DNA from 4 places in the Streptomyces sp. NPDC018947 genome. Region 4 is predicted to be linked to each of the others. Evidence: riboswitches for the same ligand, from Rfam matches in the RefSeq annotation. Region 4 holds a riboswitch; each other region holds the start of a gene.
The links. A riboswitch is a leader RNA that binds a small molecule or an ion and turns the genes downstream of it on or off. The one in region 4 is predicted to bind cyclic di-AMP.
Positions count from the first base shown of each region.

Region 1 (4,202 bases), on a different contig from region 4:
CACACCGCGCCGCGTCGCCGAGTTCGCGCCCCGGGTGCAGGAGCTGGCCGACGGCCTGATCGACCGGTTCGCCGCCACCGGCTCGGCCGACCTCATCCACGAGTTCGCGTTCCCGCTGCCCATCTACGCCATCTGCGACCTGCTCGGCGTCCCCCAAGAGGACCAGGACGACTTCCGCGACTGGGCGGGCATGATGATCCGTCACGGCGGCGGGCCCCGGGGCGGTGTCGCGCGGTCGGTGAAGAAGATGCGGGGCTACCTCGCCGAGCTGATCCACCGCAAGCGCGCCGCGCTGCCGCCCGAGCCCGGTCCCGGCGAGGACCTGATCTCCGGTCTCATCCGCGCCTCCGACCACGGGGAGCACCTCACCGAGAACGAGGCCGCGGCGATGGCCTTCATCCTGCTCTTCGCGGGGTTCGAGACCACGGTCAACCTCATCGGCAACGGCACCTACGCCCTGCTCACCCACCCCGGGCAGCGCACCAGGCTGCAGACGTCCCTGGCCGCGGGCGAGCGCGGGCTGCTGGAGACGGGCGTCGAGGAACTCCTGCGCTACGACGGCCCGGTGGAGCTGGCCACCTGGCGTTTCGCCACCGAGGCGCTCACCCTCGCCGGGCAGGACATCGCCCCCGGAGACCCCGTGCTCGTCGTCCTGGCCGCGGCCGACCGGGACCCGGAGCGCTTCGCGGACCCGGACACCCTGGACCTCTCGCGCCGGGACAACCAGCACCTGGGGTACGGCCACGGCATCCACTACTGCCTCGGCGCCCCGCTCGCCCGGCTGGAGGGGCAGACGGCGCTCGCCACGCTCCTCACCCGTCTGCCGGACCTGCAGCTGGCCGCGGATCCGGCCGAGCTGCGCTGGCGCGGCGGGCTCATCATGCGCGGGCTGCGCACCCTGCCGGTGTCGTTCACCCCGGCCCCGCCGGTGCCGGACGAGGCCCCCTCGGCGCCGGACAAGACCCCGTCGCCACCGCAAAGGTGACACGCGCTCACCTCTGTGATCTTCACGTGATCTGCGCGGCATGAACTTGTGACAAGCGATCATCTGCCTATACCTTCACGGATCAGCGTGGCGCCGAGCGTCATCCGCCACGCCGTCATCGCTGTCTCGGGAAAGGTCGCCGCATGCTCTCCGGGAACGGTCGTCACCGTCGCCCCCGCCAGGCCCCCGCTCTGGTCGTCGCCGCCGGAGTGACGGGCTCCGCCATCGCGATCCCTCTGCTGGGGGCCACGGGTGCGCACGCGGCCGACGGTGCGGGCTGGGACCGGGTCGCCGAGTGCGAGACGGGCGGTGCCTGGAGCCAGAACAGCGGCAACGGCTACTACGGCGGCCTCCAGCTCTCCCAGGACCTGTGGGAGCGCTACGGCGGTCTGGACCTCGCGTCCAGCGCCGACCAGGCCAGCCGTTCGCAGCAGATATCGGTCGCCGAGAAGGTGCTCGCGGACCAGGGCATCGTCGCCTGGCCCACCTGCGGCCTGCTCGCGGGCCTGGGCAACGGCTCCGGCACCGCGACGGGGGACAGCGGGGCCCCGGATGACGGCGCGTCGGCACAGGAGGGGACCACGGGCGCGGCCGAGCCGTCCGTCACGGCCGGTTCCGCCGGGTCCGACACCGAAGCGTCCCCCGCGCCCTCCGCCTCCCGGTCGCCGTCGCCCTCCGCCACGGAGACGCCTGACGCTTCGTCGGGCAAGAGTGAGGAAACTCCCGAATCGGGCACCTCCGCCACGCCGGACGCCCCGGCCGCGGACGCCACGCGGGGCTCCGGCGGCGCCGGCGCGACCGCCCCGGCGGGCGAGGAGTCGGACAAGTCGGGGCAGAACGGCTCCGTTTCGGGGAGCACCGGCACCGAGGAGACCGCGACCGGCCGGCACCGGGGCGGCAGCGCGGAGGAGAGTCCCGCGGACGGCCGCACCGCCGAGTCCTGGGGCCGGCACGCCTCGCGTGGCGACGACAGCGCACGCGGCCTCACGGACGCCTCGTACACGGTCCGTTCCGGGGACAGTCTCTGGGGCATCGCCGACTCCCTTGACGTCACCGGCGGATGGCGCGCGCTCTACGACGGCAACAAGGACGTCGTCGGAGCCGACCCGGACCACATCCTGCCCGGTCAGACGCTCACGGTCGGGGGCGAAACGGGCGAAAACCAGGGCTAGTTCGCGTCACGGTTCAGCCTGTATGTCCGTTTTGGATCACGTGAGAGATAGGTCTCAGAAGCCGTGATCGTCTTTGAAAAACGGCCGAACCCGTGTCTACGGTCATGACCGCTCGCCACCGCGGGCCCCGGCCGCCGCAACGCCGAATCCTGCCAGCGGCAGCCCGGGAACAGTCGTCGCGTCAAGCGCCGCAGGCAGGAGCGGGGGACCCAAGGTAAGTGCCGCACCGGGCAAGCGAATCGGAGCGGCTAGGGGTGAAGCCGAGTCCCGTGAGGGACCCGGCCGGGCAACTCAACCGGCCCGAACCCGACAGCTCACCTCGCAGGCGTCGGTGAGGGGATCAACCATGCTGTTTTCCAGCAAGGGCAAGCACCGTCGTCCGTCCAAGGCCGCTCGCGCCATCGCCGTCGCCGGCGTGGCCGGCGCCGCCGTCGCCGCCCCGCTGATGGCGGCCGGCAACGCCTCCGCCGCCACCGCGTCCGAGTGGGACGCCGTCGCCCAGTGCGAGTCCGGCGGCAACTGGTCGATCAACACCGGCAACGGCTACTACGGCGGTCTGCAGTTCTCCGCCTCCACCTGGGCCGCCTACGGCGGTACGCAGTACGCCGCCACCGCCGACCAGGCCACCAAGTCGCAGCAGATCGAGATCGCCGAGAAGGTCCTCGCGGGTCAGGGCAAGGGTGCCTGGCCGGTCTGCGGCACCGGCCTGTCGAGCGCCGCGTACACCGGCGGCTCCGCCGCGAGCACGGACAGCGGCTCCTCGCAGAGCCAGAGTGGCGGCTCCACCGCCGAGCGCTCCACCGAGCAGAAGGCGTCGCGCTCCTCCGAGCGTCCGGCCGCCGAGCAGAAGGTGGAGAAGAAGGCCGAGAAGAAGACCGTCACCACCCCGACCGGCAAGAAGGTCGAGAAGGGCGACGGCGAGTACAAGGTCGTCAAGGGCGACACGCTCAGCTCGATCGCCGCCGAGCACCACGTCAAGGGCGGCTGGGCGAAGCTGTTCGACCTGAACGACGACATCGTCGACGACGCCGACCTGATCTACCCGGGCCAGCAGCTCCACCTCAAGTAAGCGGCGGCCCGCCCCTGCTCCCGCCCCGGTGCGTGTTCCCCCGTACGCACCGGGGCGGGTTTTTTCGCGCCCGGCGCCGCGGGCGCGTACCCCCGGTTTCCCCGAACCGTCTTTGTTCCGTTCGGAAACAATTTACTCTCGGTTCTGTCCACCGGGTGGGCGACCGGCTGGCCGATCGCCCGGAGCCGGTTAGGCTCGTCCCGCAGAGCCGCCGCGGACCCTGCGGGCCCGCGTCACACCGAAGCGTCACATTGAAGAAGGAGATGCTCGTGCCGTCCATCGACGTCGTCGTAGCCCGGGAAATCCTGGACTCCCGAGGCAACCCCACGGTCGAGGTCGAGGTCGGCCTCGACGACGGCAGCACGGGGCGTGCCGCCGTTCCCTCCGGTGCCTCCACCGGTGCCTTCGAGGCCATCGAGCTCCGCGACGGCGACCCCAACCGCTACCAGGGCAAGGGCGTCGAGAAGGCCGTCCTCGCCGTCATCGAGCAGATCGGCCCCGAGCTGGTCGGCTACGACGCCACCGAGCAGCGCCTGATCGACCAGGCCATGTTCGACCTGGACGCCACCGACAACAAGGGCTCGCTCGGCGCCAACGCCATCCTCGGCGTCTCGCTCGCCGTCGCCCACGCCGCCTCCGAGGCCAGCGACCTGCCGCTCTTCCGCTACCTGGGCGGCCCGAACGCGCACCTGCTGCCGGTGCCGATGATGAACATCCTGAACGGCGGCTCGCACGCCGACTCCAACGTGGACATCCAGGAGTTCATGATCGCCCCGATCGGCGCGGAGTCCTTCTCGGAGGCGCTGCGCTGGGGCACCGAGGTCTACCACACCCTCAAGAAGGTGCTGAAGGGCAAGGGCCTGGCCACCGGCCTCGGCGACGAGGGCGGCTTCGCCCCGAACCTCGGCTCCAACCGCGAGGCCCTCGACCTCATCCTCGAGGCCATCAAGGAGGCCGGCTACACCCCGGGCGAGCA
Region 1 covers NZ_JBIRZD010000020.1:90,280-94,481, reverse strand. Annotated here, with positions in the region: gene ACH499_RS30850 (cytochrome P450) at 1-985, shown strand, start outside; gene ACH499_RS30845 (transglycosylase family protein) at 1,129-2,157, shown strand; cyclic di-AMP (ydaO/yuaA leader) riboswitch at 2,334-2,500, shown strand; gene ACH499_RS30840 (transglycosylase family protein) at 2,504-3,226, shown strand; gene eno (phosphopyruvate hydratase) at 3,496-4,202, shown strand, end outside.
Region 1: it holds a riboswitch for cyclic di-AMP, as region 4 does, so the genes downstream of both, ACH499_RS30840 (transglycosylase family protein) here and ACH499_RS17560 (C40 family peptidase) in region 4, are expected to answer to the same signal.

Region 2 (4,202 bases), on a different contig from region 4:
CGCCCTCCCCGGCGGTCGTGTTGTCGTCGGAATCGAACGGTGCCATGTGTGCCCTCCGTCGTCGGCGGCGGCTGTCGCGGGACCTCGCACGTGTTCACCCGTGAGCCGCCATTCTCACCCGAATCGGTGAGGAGTGGTGGTTTTCCGTGACTCCATCTGACCAAACCGGCCGCGACCAGGCGTCAGACCCCGGACTCAACTCCGCGTACTCCTGCGGGATGAGACGGAGGGGCGGCGACTCCCCCGGCCCGTAGGGGGTGGGGACCCGTCCGGGGGTGGCGGCGGACGGAAAGGGGGGTGCGGGCGACCGGGGCGGGCGGGCCGCCCGAGGCGTCAGCCGGCCCGGTGGACCACGGCGTCGCACAGCTCCACGAGCGCGGACTTCGCGTCGCACTCCCGCAGCGGGGCCAGCGCGGCCCGGGCCTCGTTCGCGTACCGGACGGTGTCGCGCCGCGCCTGTTCGAGCGCGGGGTGGGCGCGCAGCAGGCGCAGCGCCTCGGCGTGCCGGGCGTCGTCGCTCAGGTCGGAGTCCAGCAGCTCGCACAGCGCGATGTCCTCGGCGAGCCCCAGCCGGGCCGCCCGCTCGCGCAGCCGCAGCACGGGAAGGGTCGGGATGCCCTCGCGCAGGTCGGTGCCGGGCGTCTTGCCGGACTCGTGGGAGTCGGAGGCGATGTCCAGGACGTCGTCCGCGAGCTGGAAGGCGACGCCGAGGCGCTCGCCGTACTGGGTCAGCACGTCGACGACGGTCTCGTCGGCGCCGGACATCATCGCGCCGAAGCGGCAGGAGACGGCGACCAGGGAGCCCGTCTTGCCGCCGAGCACGTCCAGGTAGTGGTCGACCGGATCCCGCCCGTCCTGCGGCCCCGCCGTCTCCAGGATCTGGCCGGTGACCAGCCGCTCGAACGCGAGGGCCTGCACGCGGACCGCCTCGGGCCCGAGGTCGGCGAGGATCTGGGAGGCGCGGGCGAACAGGAAGTCGCCGGTGAGGACCGCGACCGAGTTGCCCCAGCGGGTGTTCGCGCTGGGGACGCCGCGGCGCACGGTGGCCTCGTCCATGACGTCGTCGTGGTAGAGCGTGGCGAGGTGGGTCAGCTCCACGACGACGGCCGAGGGCACGATGCCGGGGGCGTAGGGGTCACCGAACCGGGACGCCAGCATCACCAGCAGCGGCCGGAATCGCTTGCCTCCGGCCCGCACCAGGTGCTGGGCGGCCTCCGTGATGAACGGCACCTCGCTTTTAGTTGCCTCAAGCAACCCTTCCTCGACGGCCGCCAATCCGGTCTGGACATCGGCTTCCAGAGCCTGGTCCCGCACGCTCAGCCCGAACGGCCCGACGACGGTCACGAGGGGTCTCCTGTCTGCTGGTGTCTACTGGCGATTACCTGGCTTGTCGATAGGTCGCTGCCACCACTCAAGTCAGCGTATCCGGTCACGTTTCGATCACCGCTAGCGCCCACCGTTACAGGCCGGTCGGTATCGGATCATGCACGGTATGTTTTTGATCAGGTGATATGAGCAGATATCGACCGACATCGTCAGGGACGCATTCAGGACACGGCGCGCCGGGAGCCGCCACCGAAGATCCCACCACCCCTCCCGACGGAGCGCACCCCGGGAGCGCCACCCGTCCGGCACCCGCGCCCCGCCCTCTCGCCCGCACGGTCCACACCCCTTCCCCTCCCCTGCGCACTGGTGCCCGCGAAGCGCGACGGAACACCGGCGCGAGCCGCCCGCGGAGCCGCCGGCGCCGGGCGCCCCACCGGGGACGGACCACCCGCGGGAAGGGCGGCCCGGCCGAGCGGCTCGAGCGCGCCGGAACCGCCCGGACGACCCCCGGCGCCGAAGCCGTCCTCACCGAGGGCCGGTTGGCCACCAGTTGGCCCGAATGCCCGATTTGCCGAGCTTGTTGAGGCCAGTGAGTTGCCTCACGCCACAGCAGTCACACGCGGCCACCACCGAAGTGCCGCCGGCCCTTTGCTCCGTAGGCCAGTTGGCCCTTGCGGCCGCAAAGGATCAAGCACCCCAAATCCCCCAGACCAAGGTCAACTCGCCCGTCGGGTGATTCCTGCACTTGTTCCGGACATGTGCTCTCGCATACGTTCCCGGCCTGTCGGGCGGACGCCGAATCCTGCCACCGCCACGACACACCGACATTTCAGTCATCCACTCGACACACTCGCGGGCAGGAGCGGGGGACCCAGGTAAGTCGCCGCACCGGTCACCACCGGAGCGGCTCGGGGTGAAGCCGTGCCCTTCGGGGCGCGGCCGGGCACCTCCCCGCCCGAACCCGACAGCTCACCTCGCAGGCGTAGGAGAGGGACACACACATGCCTGCCAACGGTCAGAACCGTCACACCCGGACCGCTCGCCTCGCCCGCAAGCTGGCCCTCGCCGGCACCGGCGCGGCCGTGCTCGCCATGCCGCTCGTCGGCGCCGCCACCGCGTCCGCCGCCACCCCGGCCGCCGCGACCACCGCCACCACGGCGGCGACGACGTACCCGGACAACCTCGACGGCTGGATCCGCGAGTCGCTCGACGTCATGGCGCAGCACGGGATCCCCGGGACGTACGACGGCATCCACCGCAACATCATGCGCGAGTCGTCCGGCAACCCGCTCGCCATCAACAACTGGGACATCAACGCCATCAACGGCACCCCGTCCAAGGGCCTGCTCCAGGTGATCGACCCGACCTTCCGGGCCTACCACGTGGCCGGCACCTCCTGGGACCCGTACGACCCGGTCGCCAACATCACCGCCGCCTGCAACTACGCGGCCGACCGCTACGGCTCCATCGACAACGTCTTCGGCGCGTACTGAGCCGTACCACCAGGAAGTGAGCCGTGACCGGCCCCCACCGGGCGGGTCCTAACCGGCTCCGAAGACGCGTTCGAGGACGACGGCCACGCCGTCGTCCTCGTTCGTGAGGGTGACCTCGTCCGCCACCGCCTTGAGTTCGGGGTGGGCGTCCGCCATGGCGACCCCGTGCGCCGCCCAGTGGAACATCGGGATGTCGTTGGGCATGTCGCCGAAGGCGATCGTCCGCCGCCGGGTCAGGCCCAGGTGCTCGGCGGCGAGCGCCAGCCCCGTCGCCTTGGTGACGCCGCACGGCTGGAGCTCCACCGTGCCCGGCCCCGACATCGTGACCGTGGCGAGGGAACCGACCACCGCGCGCGCCGTCGCCGCCAGCTCGTCGTCGGACAGGCCGGGGTGACGCAGCAGCACCTTGCTGACCGGCTCGGCCCACAGCTCGTCGCGCCGCTCGACGCGGACGGCGGGCAGGGTCGGATGGGGCATCAGATAGCCCGGCTCGATGAGCGTCAGCCCGTCGACGCCGTCCTGGTCGACCGCGGCGTACACCTGGCCCACCTCGGCCTCGATCTTGCCGAGCGCCGTCTCGGCCAGTTCCCGGTCCAGGGTGACCGACCACAGCATCCGGTCCGCGCCGGCGTCGTAGACCTGCGCGCCCTGGCCGCACACCGCGAGCCCGGTGCAGCCGAGGTCCTCCAGCAGCGTCCGCACCCTCGGTGCCGGCCGCCCCGTCACCACCAGGTGCCGCGCCCCGGCCCGGGTCACCCGCGCGAGCGCGGCCAGCGACCGGTCGGAGACGGTGTCGTCGCCTCGCAGCAGCGTTCCGTCGAGGTCGGTGGCGACGAGTGAATATGCGGTGCGGTCCATGATCAGAGAATACGGACACCGCACCTGTCGGACTCCCCCACGACCGGTTGCGCACGAGGACGTTCGCAGGTGTCCGAATCCTGACGCAACACCGTCTAAAGGCGGTTAAAGGCCTGTGCACCAGTTGGCAACAACATGGTCTGCCTTCTACCCCGCGGACTGACCCCGGGGGTACCTTCCTGTTGACCAGGGGGACTTGATCGGGGGGTCGGGTTGAGCGCCGGACGTGTACGCGTGCTGAGGCCGGAGGAACTGGGCGAGGGGGAACGGGAACACTGGCGCGCCCTGCGGGCCGGGTCGGCGTCGCCGCGCAACCCGTTCATGGAACCGGAGTTCACCCTCGCCGTGGGCCGGGTACGGCCGCGGGCGCGGGTGGCCGTCCTGTACGACGCCGGTGAGGCGGCCGGTTTCCTCCCGTACGAGCGCGGGCCCCTGGGGGCGGGCCGCGCGATCGGGCTCGGCGTCTCGGACTGCCAGGGAGCGGTGCTGCGGCCGGGGCTGGTGCCGGACACCCGCCGGCTGCTG
Region 2 covers NZ_JBIRZD010000011.1:81,917-86,118, reverse strand. Annotated here, with positions in the region: gene ACH499_RS21420 (outer membrane lipoprotein carrier protein LolA) at 1-46, opposite strand, end outside; gene ACH499_RS21415 (polyprenyl synthetase family protein) at 334-1,344, opposite strand; cyclic di-AMP (ydaO/yuaA leader) riboswitch at 2,151-2,324, shown strand; gene ACH499_RS21410 (transglycosylase SLT domain-containing protein) at 2,328-2,819, shown strand; gene ACH499_RS21405 (HAD family hydrolase) at 2,868-3,677, opposite strand; gene ACH499_RS21400 (GNAT family N-acetyltransferase) at 3,891-4,202, shown strand, end outside.
Region 2: it holds a riboswitch for cyclic di-AMP, as region 4 does, so the genes downstream of both, ACH499_RS21410 (transglycosylase SLT domain-containing protein) here and ACH499_RS17560 (C40 family peptidase) in region 4, are expected to answer to the same signal.

Region 3 (4,202 bases), on a different contig from region 4:
CCGCCAGCGCTACGACAACGTGCCCTACGGCACCGCGTTCGAGAAGCTGACCGCCCTCGCCTTCCCCCAGGGCCACCCCTACCACCACACGCCGATCGGTTCGATGGCCGACCTGGACGCGGCGACGCTGGAGGACGCGCGCGCGTTCTTCCGCACCTACTACGCGCCGAACAACGCGGTGCTGTCGGTGGTCGGCGACATCGACCCCGAGCGGACGCTCGCCTGGATCGAGAAGTACTTCGGCTCCATCCCCGGGCACGACGGCAAGCCCGCGCCCCGGGACGGCTCCCTGCCCGACGTGATCGGCCGGGAGCTGCGCGAGGTCGTCGAGGAGGACGTCCCGGCGCGCGCCCTGATGGCGGCCTACCGGCTGCCGGAGGACGGCACGCGCGCGTGCGACGCGGCCGACCTCGCGGTGACCGTGCTGGGCGGCGGCGAGTCGTCCCGCCTCTACAACCGGCTGGTGCGCCGCGACCGCACGGCCGTCGCGGCCGGATTCGGCCTGCTGCGGCTCGCCGGGGCGCCCTCCCTGGGCTGGCTGGACGTGAAGACGTCCGGCGACGTGGAGGTGCCGGTCATCGAGGCCGCCATCGACGAGGAGCTGGCCCGGTTCGCCGAGGAGGGCCCCACCGCCGAGGAGATGGAACGCGCCCAGGCCCAGCTCGAGCGCGAGTGGCTGGACCGGCTCGGCACGGTCGCCGGCCGCGCCGACGAACTGTGCCGGTACGCCGTCCTGTTCGGTGACCCGCAGCTCGCCCTCACCGCCGTGCAGCGGGTCCTGGACGTCACCGCCGAGGAGGTCCGCGAGATCGCCGCGGCCCGCCTGCGTCCCGAGAACCGCGGGGTGCTCGTCTACGAGCCGACCGCCTCCGCCGACGAGAACGACGCCACCGACGAGAACGAGGAGGCGGCCAAGTGACCGAGCTCGCCACGATGGAATTCCACCCGCAGCCGCAGGCCGGCGAGCCCAAGCCCTGGGCGTTCCCGGCGCCCGAGCGCGGCAGCCTCGACAACGGCCTGACCGTGCTGCGGTGCCACCGCCCCGGCCAGCAGGTCGTCGCCGTCGAGGTGTCGCTGGACGCCCCGCTGGACGCCGAGCCCGCCGGCCTCGACGGTGTCGCCACGATCATGGCGCGCGCCTTCTCCGAGGGCACCGACAAGCACTCCGCCGAGGAGTTCGCCGCCGAGCTGGAGCGCTGCGGTGCCACCCTCGACGCGCACGCCGACCACCCCGGTGTGCGGCTGAGCCTGGAGGTGCCGGTCTCCCGCCTCGCCAAGGCGCTCGGCCTGATCGCCGACGCGCTGCGGGCGCCCGCGTTCGACGACAGCGAGGTCGAACGGCTGGTGCGCAACCGGCTCGACGAGATCCCGCACGAGCTGGCCAACCCCTCGCGCCGCGCCGCCAAGGAGCTCTCCAAGGAGCTGTTCCCGGCCGACTCGCGCATGTCGCGCCCGCGCCAGGGCACCGAGGAGACGGTGGCGGCGATCGACGCGGCCGCCGTCCGGGCCTTCTACGAGAAGCACGTCCGCCCGGCCACGGCCACCGCCGTGGTCGTCGGCGACCTCACCGGCGTCGACCTCGACGCGCTGCTCGGCGAGACCCTCGGCGCCTGGACCGGTGCCCCCGCCGAGCCGCGCCCCGTGCCGCCGGTGAACGCCGACGACACCGGACGGGTCGTCATCGTGGACCGCCCCGGCGCCGTCCAGACGCAGCTCCTGATCGGCCGCACCGGAGCCGACCGCCACGACCGCGTGTGGCCCGCGCAGGTCCTCGGCACGTACTGCCTGGGCGGCACCCTCACCTCGCGCCTGGACCGCGTCCTGCGCGAGGAGAAGGGCTACACCTACGGCGTGCGGGCGTTCGGGCAGGTGCTGCGGTCCGCGCCCGACGGCACGGGTGCCTCGATGCTCGCCATCAGCGGCTCCGTCGACACGCCCAACACCGGCCCGGCGCTCCAGGACCTGTGGACGGTGCTGCGCACCCTCGCCGAGGGCGGGCTCACCGACGCCGAGCGCGACGTCGCCGTGCAGAACCTGGTGGGCGTCGCGCCGCTCAAGTACGAGACCGCGGCGGCCGTCGCCGGCACGCTGGCCGACCAGGTCGAGCAGTACCTGCCCGACGACTACCAGGCGACGCTGTACCGCCAACTCGCCGCCACGGGCACCGTGGAGGCCACGGCGGCGGTCGTGAACGCCTTCCCGGTGGACCGGCTGGTGACGATCCTCGTCGGCGACGCGGCGCAGATCAGGGAGCCCGTCGAGGCCCTCGGCATCGGCGAAGTCACCGTCGTCGCCGCCGAGTAGCGGCGCACGCGTGCGGCGGCCCTGGTGACCCGAGCGTCACCAGGGCCGTTTTTTGTCCCAATTGAGGGAGAGGCTGCCTGTCCGTCCTGTGGCGTGCGCTACAAAAACCCTGTTGCGTTTGAGGATCGAAGTCGGCCGCGTCTAGCGTCGTCCCGGCTGTCCGTCAGGCAGTGCGCCGCACCCGCGGCACCGGACAGTCATCGCCGAGTCCCCGTACGGCGCGAGCCAGGGGAGCCGGGGACCCATCACGTCCCTGGGGTGAATCGGACGCCCGCGCGTGCAGCGAGGGGGTCCGTAGGAGACCTTCCTGCTCCGAACCCGTCAGCTAACCCGGTAGGCGAGAGGGAAGGAAAGGACCAGCCTCTACATGGCGTTCACGCGCGCCTCCGGGAAGCACCGCCGTCCCAGCCGCATGCAGCGCACCACCGCCCACGCGGCGGGCGTCGCGGCCCTCGCCACCACCGGCGTCGTCGGCACTCTCGCGGCCCCGGCCCTCGCCGCCGAGGCCGAGGCCGAGCAGACCGGTCTCACCCCCGTCGTCACCATCGGCGACTCCGTGGCCGCCGAGATCGACGCCCAGGCCACCGCCCAGCAGGAGGCCGCGCAGCACGCCGCCGCCCGCGAGGCGGCGATGGAAGCCGCGCGTGAGCGGGCCGCCGAGGCCGCCAAGGAGGCCCGCGAGGCCAAGGAGCGCGCCGCGCGCGAGGAGGAGCGCAAGCGCCTCAACACCTACGTCTCGCCGATCACCGGCTCCTACGTCTCCACGTCCTACCAGGCCGGCAGCTCGCTGTGGTCCTCCGGCAGCCACACCGGCGTCGACTTCCACGCCGCCACCGGCACCACGGTGCACGCGGTCGGCGTCGGCACCGTCGTCGAGGCCGGCTGGGGCGGCGCGTACGGCAACCAGGTCGTCATCAGGATGCACGACGGCACGTACACGCAGTACGGCCACCTGTCGTCGATCGGCGTCTCGGTCGGCCAGTCGGTCGTCGCCGGCCAGCAGATCGGCATCTCCGGCGACACCGGCAACGTCACCGGCGCCCACCTGCACTTCGAGGCCCGTACGAGCCCGGAGTACGGCTCGGACATGGACCCCGTCGCCTACCTCCGCTCCCACGGCGTGAACATCTGACGACGGACGGTACGGATGTCCGAGGCCCCGGCTCACCGAGCCGGGGCCTCGCGGTTCTCGGCCCCGGGGGCGACCGCACGGCGCCCGCCCGCGGAAGGACGCACGAAAGGCCCGCCCGGTGGTCCGGGCGGGCCTTTCGGCGCGTGATCGCTTCAGACGGTCTCGGGAAGCTCCTCGAGCCCCTCGGCGACCAGCCTGGCCAGACGGTCCAGGGCCGCGTCCGCGCCCTCGGCGTCGGAGGCGAGGACGATCTCCTCGCCGCCCTGGGCGCCGAGGCCGAGGACGGCCAGCATCGAGGCCGCGTTGACGGGGTCGCCGTCGGCCTTGGCGATCGTCACCGGGACGCCGGTGGCCGTGGCGGCCCGGACGAAGATGGAGGCGGGGCGGGCGTGGAGACCCTCGGCCCAGCCGACGTTGACGCGGCGCTCAGCCATGTGTTGCTGCCCTTCAGGTGTACCGGGTTGTCTAGACCAGTTTCCCACATCATGACCCATGGCCGGACGGCCGTGCGACGCGCGGGCCGGCTGTCCGGCCGCGGCCCCCGCCCGGCCCTCCGTTTCTCCACAGACTGCCCCGCGCCGTTGTCGTACGCGAGCCGTACTCTGGGGCCCATGCAGACCTCGTCGGACCGGCACGAGTACCCCGCCCACTGGGAGGCCGACGTGGTGCTGCGCGACGGCGGCACCGCACGCGTGCGCCCCATCACCGTGGACGACGCCGAGCGCCTGGTCAGTTTCTACGAGCAGGTGTCCGACGAGTCGAAGTA
Region 3 covers NZ_JBIRZD010000005.1:108,962-113,163, forward strand. Annotated here, with positions in the region: gene ACH499_RS12385 (M16 family metallopeptidase) at 1-919, shown strand, start outside; gene ACH499_RS12390 (M16 family metallopeptidase) at 916-2,304, shown strand; cyclic di-AMP (ydaO/yuaA leader) riboswitch at 2,496-2,659, shown strand; gene ACH499_RS12395 (M23 family metallopeptidase) at 2,672-3,436, shown strand; gene ACH499_RS12400 (HPr family phosphocarrier protein) at 3,589-3,870, opposite strand; gene ACH499_RS12405 (GNAT family N-acetyltransferase) at 4,048-4,202, shown strand, end outside.
Region 3: it holds a riboswitch for cyclic di-AMP, as region 4 does, so the genes downstream of both, ACH499_RS12395 (M23 family metallopeptidase) here and ACH499_RS17560 (C40 family peptidase) in region 4, are expected to answer to the same signal.

Region 4 (4,202 bases):
CAGCAGACCGGGGACGACGGTGGTCTCCAGCGTGCGCATCGCACTCGCCTGGGACTCCAGGCTGATGAAGTCCCGGTACGTCGGGGGCAGTACGCCGCGATAGGCCTGCCACCAGTGGTGCCGGCCGCCCGTGCCGTCGGATCCCGCCAGCACCGCCAGCAACTCCCGCAACTGCGGATCGTCCACGCCGTAGGCGTCCAGCAGCAGGCGCACATCGGCCGGTTTCGCCCCGCTCGTCCCGGTCTCGATCCGGCTGACCTTCGACTGGTGCCAGCCCACCAGCCGGGCCGCCTCGCCGCTGGTGATCCCCGCCGCCGTGCGCAGGGCGCGCAGCTCCGCACCCAGTTTCCGGCGGCGCACCACGGGACCGTGCTGCATGGGCCACTCCTTTACTCCTTATGAGCCGCCCAAAAACGGTCTGCCGTCGCAGAGTTCACCGCTTCGAGCGACAGATATATGCATATCCCGGTGGATCGCCGCCCTTCAGCGGGTCGTGATGGCAGTCTGGCGGTGAAGCACCAGTCCGGGACCGTACTCGAACCATCCGCTCCGTGTCGGCCTGCGGTCCCGTGGGAAAGGGACGACGTCGCCATGGCAGACCACCTGGAAGCATCCGTCACTCTGCCGAGCGATCCCGCCTCGGTGGCCGCCGCCCGCACCTACGCCATGGCCACGCTGGCGGAGTGGGGCCTGCCCGCGGACGCGGAGATGGCCGAGACCGTCCGGCTCATCGTCTCGGAGCTGGCCACCAACGCGGTCCAGCACACCTTCGGCCAGTCACCCACCTTCACGGTGGACCTCGTCCTCGAACGGGACGAGCGGCTGCGCGTCGGCGTCACCGACAGCCACCCGCGCTTCCCCAAGCGCCTGCCCGCCGCGGTGCAGCAGGACAACGGCCGGGGCATGGTGATCATCCGCTGGCTGACGGCGGAGTTCGGCGGCAGGCTGCGGGTGCGGCCCACTCGCGAGGGCGGCAAGACCGTCTCCATCGAACTGCCCTGGACGGCGCCGGACGGTCCGGTGACGGCGGAGCCCGCTGTCACAGCCGTGGGCCGGCCCCGGAGCGAGCCCGCTGGGGGAAAGAACCCTCAGCGGTGAGGCGCCGGCGGCATCCGGCGCGCGGCGGCCGGTGCGCGCCGGGAGGCGGCCGGCGTACGGCGTGCCGGGACCGGCGCACGGCGGGGCGCGCCGCGCCGGGCCGAGGCGGCGGAGTCCGACGCGTCCGGGCGCCGTTCCCCGGCGCGGCCTCGGCCGCTCAGATGGGTCCGCCGGACCAGATGGGGGAGCAGCCCCCACAGGCCCAGGCAGACCGCCAGGGTCGCCCCGCCCGCGGCGAGTCCGCCGGCCCGGCCGGTGGTCACGTCGACGACGAGCATCACCGCACCGGTGAACGCGAGCACCAGCACGCCGAGGCCCACCGTGGCGAGCCGCGACGACACCCGCACGATGCGCGGCTTGGCGCCCCGCTGGAAGAGCGAGCGGTGCAGCGCGGCCGGGGCCGTGAACAGCGCCGCGGCGAGCACCGCGAGCAGCAGCGTGGTCACGTAGACGGCGCGCTGGACCGTGTCCAGCTCGGGGAAGCGCGAGGTGAACGCCAGGGACAGCAGGAAGGCGAAGAGGATCTGCACCCCGGTCTGGGTGACGCGCAGCTCCTGGAGCAGCTCGACGAAGTTGCGGTCGGCGCGCTCCAGCGGGGTCTCGTTGCGTGCGGTGCAGCGACGGTGCTCGGCCATGCCCTCACGGGTAACCGCCGAGCGCCGCGCCACTCCTGTGCGCACGCATCCGCCTCACGCCCTGCTGCCGGACGCCCGGGGAGGTGACGGCGCGTCAGGGTGCCGCCGACTCCCCGGGAGGGTCACTTCACCCGGCCGTACCAGACGCTCTTGGTCCAGATCTTCTGGAGCCGTACCACGTCCCCGGTCTTCGGGGCGTGCCAGATCTTGCCCTTTCCGGCGTAGATGCCCACGTGGTACACGCTGCTGCCCGAGTGGAAGAACACGAGGTCTCCGGCCTTGCGGCTCTTGGCGGAGATGTGCCGGGTCTTGTTGTACTGCTGCGCGGCGGTGCGCGGCAGTTTCTTGCCGGCCTTCTTGAACGAGTAGAGGGTCAGCCCGGAGCAGTCGAACCGGTTCGGCCCGGTGGCGCCCCAGGCGTAGGGGGAGCCCTTCTTGGAGGCCGCGATCTTGAGGGCCTTCGTCGCATGGGTGGCCGCGGCGGCCTCGCCGGCGGCACCGGGAACCACGAGCGAGCCACCCACCGCGGCGATGGTGAGGGCCGAGGCGGTACCGGCACGGGCCATGAGCGACGGGACACGATTGAGCGCAGTCATGCGCAACCCTTCGTCAGCCGCCTGTGAAGGATGACCTGTCGGATTCGGGCTGGCGAAGTTGCCCGGCCGCGTGTGCGGCTTCACCCCAAGGGCTGCTCGGCCCGGCCGTGGCGTGACCGTTCCGGCGACCCGTCGTGCTCGGGTCCTCCACTCCTGCCGATCCACTCCTGTCGACCGGTCGTCCGGGCGGCGGCAGGACTCGGCGTCCGCCCGGACCGCCCCGCCGCTGCGGCGGGGGCTTGTCGTCAGTAACGGATCTTGGCTCATGGAAGTCGGAAAATCCCAACGGAACGGGGCACTTGTGTTGTTACTCACCGCTCGGCCGTTCGGGTGGACACCTGCCCGGCCGGCTCTCCGCCCCGCGCGGCGCCGACGCCCGGACCAGCGGCGGAATGAGTAATTCCGCCAGCCGAGGCGCGGAGTGCGCAAGCTCGGCGAGCGGGAAATTCGAGGTGTTCCTACGCCGAAAGGGGGTAGGCCGAATGGCCCGTTTCCGGCCTTGGGTCGAGAACGTCCGGGGAACGGGAAGAAGGTGTGCGGCAGCGCGCGAAGACGTCGGAACGCGTCGCGGGCATGCGAACGGTCTGCCGCCGGTCCCCCGCAAGGGCGGCCCCGGCCTCTCCACCGCCGACCTGTTCATCGTCGACAAGACCGACCTCGCCCCGCGTCGGCTCCGGCCTCGCCCGGATGGCCGCCGACGCCGAGGCGCAGCGCGGCGAACCACCCGTCGCCCCGCAGTCGAGGGCGGTTGATCTCCGCTGAACCGCGGCGACCTCCGGGTGGCCACCTTCGCCGAACTCGCGCCCACGGCCGGGCTCGTGCTGCGCGAGGAGCAGGTGCTCGGCCGGGCCGGGGAGGAACCGGGGCGGCTCACCAGCCGTCTCTCCGTACGGATCCACGGCTGGCTGGTCCTCGACCGGAACCGGCCTGCGGGCCCGCCGTCCCCGGGCGGCTGACGGCCCCGCCGGACCGGCCGGCCGGTCCGCCGTCGGCCAAGTCGCCGTCGAACGACCGCGGTTCGCGACCGGTCCGCCGGCCGCCCGCCCGACCGGTCGGGGAGCGGCCGCCATGCCGCTCGCGGGGCCGGCTGCGCTGGACACGGCCGTGGCCCCGGACGCGCGGCGGCTGCGACGGCTGCCGGACGGGGCGCTGGCCTCGATGGACCGAGCCCGCCGACGGGCGGACACGAGTCTCCGTTTATCGGATTGGCAAAGAAGTGGCGCCTCCCCTGTTCCCGGGGAACGCACAGCCGCGAGGATCCCCGTACTCGTCGCACATCCTGTAGGGGGAGGGCCACTTGAGGAAGACAAGGCTGCACCGGAGAGCCGCCGCGTTCGGCACGGCCGGAGCACTCGTCACCGCCACGCTGATCGCCGGCACCGTCACGGCACCCGCGGCCGGCGCCAGTCCGGCCGTCGGCCGGGCCCACGGGCAGGGGCAGGGCCAGGACCGCGAGGCCCGCGGTGCCGCCATCGCCGCCGACCGTGCGGCGAAGGCCGGCGTCGACTGGCAGGACTGCCCCGCCGACTGGAACCTGCCCAAGCCCATCCAGTGCGGCTACGTCACCGTGCCGCTCGACTACGCCAAGCCGTACGGCAAGCAGATCAGGCTCGCCGTCGACCGCATCGGCAACACCGGCTCGAAGTCCGAGCGCCAGGGCGCCCTCATCTACAACCCGGGCGGCCCCGGCGGCTCCGGCCTGCGCTTCCCGGCCCGCGTCACCAACAAGAACGCGGTGTGGGCCAACACGGCCAAGGCCTATGACTTCGTGGGCTTCGACCCGCGCGGCGTCGGCAGGTCCGCGCCCATCTCCTGCGTCGACCCGCAGGAGTTCGTCAAGGCGCCCAAGATGGACCCGGTGCCCCGCTCCGAG
Region 4 covers NZ_JBIRZD010000008.1:216,734-220,935, reverse strand. Annotated here, with positions in the region: gene ACH499_RS17575 (helix-turn-helix transcriptional regulator) at 1-378, opposite strand, end outside; gene ACH499_RS17570 (ATP-binding protein) at 592-1,098, shown strand; gene ACH499_RS17565 (DUF6328 family protein) at 1,089-1,733, opposite strand; gene ACH499_RS17560 (C40 family peptidase) at 1,856-2,329, opposite strand; cyclic di-AMP (ydaO/yuaA leader) riboswitch at 2,333-2,544, opposite strand; partial or broken gene ACH499_RS17555 (urease accessory protein UreG) at 2,923-3,070, shown strand; partial or broken gene ACH499_RS17550 (urease accessory protein UreD) at 3,100-3,493, shown strand; gene ACH499_RS17545 (alpha/beta hydrolase) at 3,627-4,202, shown strand, end outside.